DNA from 2 places in the Kosakonia beeri genome. Region 1 is predicted to be linked to the other one. Evidence: predicted binding sites of a transcription regulator. Region 1 holds the regulator's gene; the other holds the start of a gene.
The links. Region 1 encodes Fur, which represses iron uptake genes when iron is present. Its sites were predicted from a motif close to ATAATAATGAGAACNACTATCAA; they were not measured.

Region 1 (2,207 bases):
GTTGATCGTGATGGTAATCCGTTTAGTGCGAAATCCGATAAGCCGTGGCCAGGCGCTTATGGCCTTTCTGCGCAGTTGTGGAGTGAGGTAGTACGTACCGACGCTCAGATGGAGTACATGATCTATCCACGACTGGTTTCTGTCGCCGAGCGCGCATGGCACCGTGCTGCATGGGAGCAGGACTACAAAGCAGGGCGCGAGTACAAAGGCGGTGAGACACACCTTGTCGATGTGAAAGCACTGGATAAAGACTGGATGCGTTTTGCTAATCTGTTAGGGCATCGTGAACTGGCAAAAATGGAGAAAGCGGGTGTGCATTACCGCCTGCCGGTACCTGGCGCGCGCGTCGTAGGTGGCGTGCTTGAAGCCAACACCAGTTTCCCTGGAATGGTGGTGGAATACTCTACCGACGGGGGTAAACAGTGGCTGCGTTATAACGATAAGGCACGTCCGCAGGTGAGCGGGGAAATACGCGTGCGTACCACCAGCCCGGACGGTAAGCGCACGAGCCGCGTGGATAGCATCAAAGCCTAGTTGAGGCTTATTATCCGGCCCGGCAGCGAAAGCATGTCGGGCTTTTTTATTCCCGCATAAACACGGTTCCCGGTGAAGGCCGCGTGTTACGTTTCGTTTTCCCGGTCGGGAAAGCGCAGTGTCATCCAGGGGCGTTTAACAGGCAAAAAAAAGCCAACCGTCAGGTTGGCTCAGAGTAAGAAGAACGATTATTTCGCGTCGTGCGCGTGTTCATCTTCGCGGCAGTCACCTTCGGCGCAGTGGCCATAAAGGTAGAGACTGTGATTCGTCAGACGAATGCCGTGTTTGGCGGCAATTTCGCGCTGGCGCGCTTCAATGGAATCGTCACTAAATTCAATCACTTTGCCGCAATCGAGGCAAATCAGGTGATCGTGGTGATGCTGTTGGGTCAGTTCAAAAACGGACTTACCGCCTTCGAAATTGTGACGGGTCACAATCCCGGCGTCATCGAACTGGTTTAACACACGGTAAACAGTGGCCAGGCCGATCTCTTCGCCCATGTCGATCAGTCGTTTGTATAAATCTTCCGCACTGACATGATGGTTATCCGGTTCCTGAAGCACTTCCAGGATTTTTAACCGAGGAAGCGTGACTTTCAGGCCGGCCTTCTTTAATGCGGTATTGTTGTCAGTCATGCGGAATCTGTCCTGTTGCTATACGATTCACTTCCTTAGCGGAAGTTATAGGAATGCACCTGGGATAATGCGTCTCATTATAGAACTGCCATGCCTAAATGAAAACTGCAAGCCCTCAAGTAAAGTAAGCTTTTAAAACGTGGTCTCGCCAACAAACTCCTTGCGGCGAGGCCACTTTAGCAGGGCTTATTGTACAGCGATGAAGGAAAAAGTTAAAAATTTGTAGCAATTATTTCCATCGCTTTTACCTATTAATACGGTGCAACCTACAGGTTGCACCATTATCATCAGGCGTTGATGATGTCGTCCAGGTGCAGCTCTTCAGAAACTTGTTTTACCCATTTTTCGACACGCTCTGCGGTCAGTTCTGGCTGCCTGTCTTCATCAATTGCCAGCCCGACGAAGTGATCGTCATCCACCAGGCCTTTAGAGGCTTCGAAATGGTAACCCGCCGTTGGCCAGTGACCGACGATAGTTGCGCCGCGTGGCTCGATAATGTCGCGAATGGTGCCCAGCGCATCGCAGAAGTATTCGGCATAATCTTCCTGGTCGCCGCAACCGAACAGGGCGACTAACTTGCCGTTGAAATCCACTTCTTCCAGCGTCGGGAAGAAATCATCCCAGTCGCACTGCGCTTCACCATAGTACCAGGTCGGAATGCCAAGCAGCAGAATGTCATAGCCTTCGAGATCTTCTTTGCTGCTCTTGGCAATGTCATGAACATCAGCAACGTCTTTACCAAGCTGTTTCTGAATCATTTTGGCGATATTTTCAGTGTTGCCAGTGTCGCTGCCGAAGAAAATGCCTGTAATTGCCATGAGTAAAATAACCTCTTGAAACTTAATGAGTATGGTGGTGGCGTTTAGCCCACAGATAAGGGCAATCATAGCAGAACAGGGAAGTGCGCGGAAACTGCTATCGCCACGGACTGCACTGTATGCCACATGAAAGTATGAATAAAGGTGATGATTCGGAGGATTCGTTATTCGCGCAAGGCCTGCAGCTGCGTAAGCAGCATCTCTTCGATAAGCTCGCTGC
Region 2 (2,207 bases), 150 kb from region 1:
GATATCTTTGTTGATCGAGCCTTCACGCCCTGCCGCCATGGTATTGGCATAAATGCCGGTACGTTCAGACTGGTGATTCTGGTTAATGTCCCAAGCGTCAGCCTGGGTTTTTGCCAGGTTGCCATACAGGCGGAAACTGACGTCGCCGCCCAGCGGGCCGCTCAGGCTAAAGTCGGTACGTTTGGTCGCGCCTTCGTCTTTATGTTCCGGAGCATTAAAGTAGCTGTTCCATGAACCATGCCACTCCTGTGCGCTGTTTTTCTTGGTGATAATGTTCACCACGCCACCGGCTGCGCCATTACCGTAACGTACTGCTGCCGGGCCACGGATCACTTCGATGCGCTCGATCATCTCTGGCGGCACCCAGTTGGTATCGCCGCGGCTGTCGCGCTCGCCGCGCCAGCCAAGACGCACCGAGTTACGGCTGGTGACCGGCTTACCGTCAATCAGGATGAGCGTGTTTTCCGGCCCCATTCCGCGAATATCAATCTGGCGGTTGTTACCGCGCTGGCCGCTGGTGGCGTTACCGGTTAAGTTGACGCCTGGCATGGTGCGAATGATTTCGGACACATCGCGGGCGGGAGGATTTTTACGGATCTCGTCGGCGGTAATCGTGGACACGCCCGGAGCCTGGAGGTTTTGCTGTGCCGCAGTGACGACGATAGTGTCATCGTTATCGGTGGTGGTGCTGGTCTTGTCCGCCGCCATTGCGGGCAACGCAGCACCGTAGATCCCCAGATTGACCAGTAAGGCCAGGGACTTCATCTTGTTGTTCATTGTATTACCTGCTTTTCGTCGCCGCTCTCCTGGTGCGTCCTTTCCCCAGGGGGAGGAGGCGGCATGATGAAACCGACACGCGGCGAGGGCCTCAGTCCTGAGAAAGTTCGCCCACGGCGGCCATTAAACGTATGAAAGACGCGCTTCCCACAGCGCGCCAATACGCTATTGCAAATGAAAATAGTTATCAATAATATTATCGATATTTTTTGATCTGCAAGCAAAAATTTCCACAGCAAATTCGAGGTTAAAGCCGTGACGTCAGCAACGGGAAGTGATGCCTGGTGGGACTCCAGACAGGGACCGGAATGGGTTAAAGAAGCACAAGGGCAGTACCGTGTGACGTTCTGGTGGCGGGACCCCGCCGGCAGCGAAGCAACCTCAAAGGTGCGCCGGGTATGGATCTACATTACCGGGGTTACTGACCACCATCAGACTTCGCTGCCGCAGTCGCTCACGCGCATTGCCGGAACGGATGTCTGGCACTGGAGCACGCTGCTTGACGCCCGCTGGCGCGGCAGTTATTGCCTGATCCCTTCAGTGCATGAGGACGATTTCCCGGCAGAACTCTTTACCACCACGCCGCTGGATCGCCACGCGCTGCGTGAAGGCTGGCGCAAACTGTTGCCGCAGGCAATTGCCGATCCCCTGAATCCACAAAGCTGGCGCGGCGGCCGTGGTCACCCGGTATCTGCGCTGGAAATGCCCGACGCGCCGCAACAACCCGGCTGGCACGCTTCCGACACCCCTTTCAATGAGCCGCATCGCCTGCAATGGCACAGCACGCGGCTGAATAACACCCGGCAGGTTTGGGTCAACACCACTGGCAATGCTGAGGCGGCCGAACGTCCGCTGGCGATCCTGCTCGACGGGCAGTTCTGGGCGAAGAGCATGCCGGTGTGGCCCGCGCTGGCGGCGCTCACCCGCGAAGGCCAACTGCCAGCGGCGGTATATGTGTTAATCGACGTGATCGATAACGCGCATCGCAGCCAGGAATTGCCCTGTAATGCCAACTTCTGGCAAGCGGTTCAGGACGAGTTGCTGCCGCAGGTGAAGGCGATCGTGCCGTTTAGCGATCGCCCGGAACGCACCGTGGTCGCCGGGCAAAGTTTTGGCGGCCTTTCGGCGCTGTATGCGGGCCTGCACTGGCCACAGCGTTTTGGCTGCGTGCTCAGCCAGTCCGGATCGTACTGGTGGCCCCACCGGGGCGGCGAGCGGAACGGCATTCTTATTGAACAATTAGAAAAAGGCGAGTTAACGCCACACGGCCTGCGCATTGTGCTGGAGGCCGGAGTTCGCGAGCCTGTCATTTACCGGGCCAATCAGGCTCTTTTTTCCCTGTTACAACGCACACAGCAGTCGGTTTTCTGGCGTCAGGTTGACGGCGGGCATGATGCGCTTTGCTGGCGGGGTGGGCTGACTGCCGGGCT

Region 2: fes (enterochelin esterase) is a predicted target of Fur. The motif match lies at 952-974, and genes of this name have one in related genera.

Annotation. Positions count from the first base shown of each region.
Region 1 is NZ_CM135106.1:3,411,101-3,413,307, reverse strand. Features, by position in the region: gene ACUY4S_RS16220 (beta-N-acetylhexosaminidase) at 1-534, shown strand, start outside; gene fur (ferric iron uptake transcriptional regulator) at 723-1,169, opposite strand; gene fldA (flavodoxin FldA) at 1,457-1,987, opposite strand; gene ybfE (LexA regulated protein) at 2,152-2,207, opposite strand, start outside.
Region 2 is NZ_CM135106.1:3,561,327-3,563,533, reverse strand. Features, by position in the region: gene ACUY4S_RS16900 (TonB-dependent siderophore receptor) at 1-777, opposite strand, end outside; gene fes (enterochelin esterase) at 1,033-2,207, shown strand, end outside.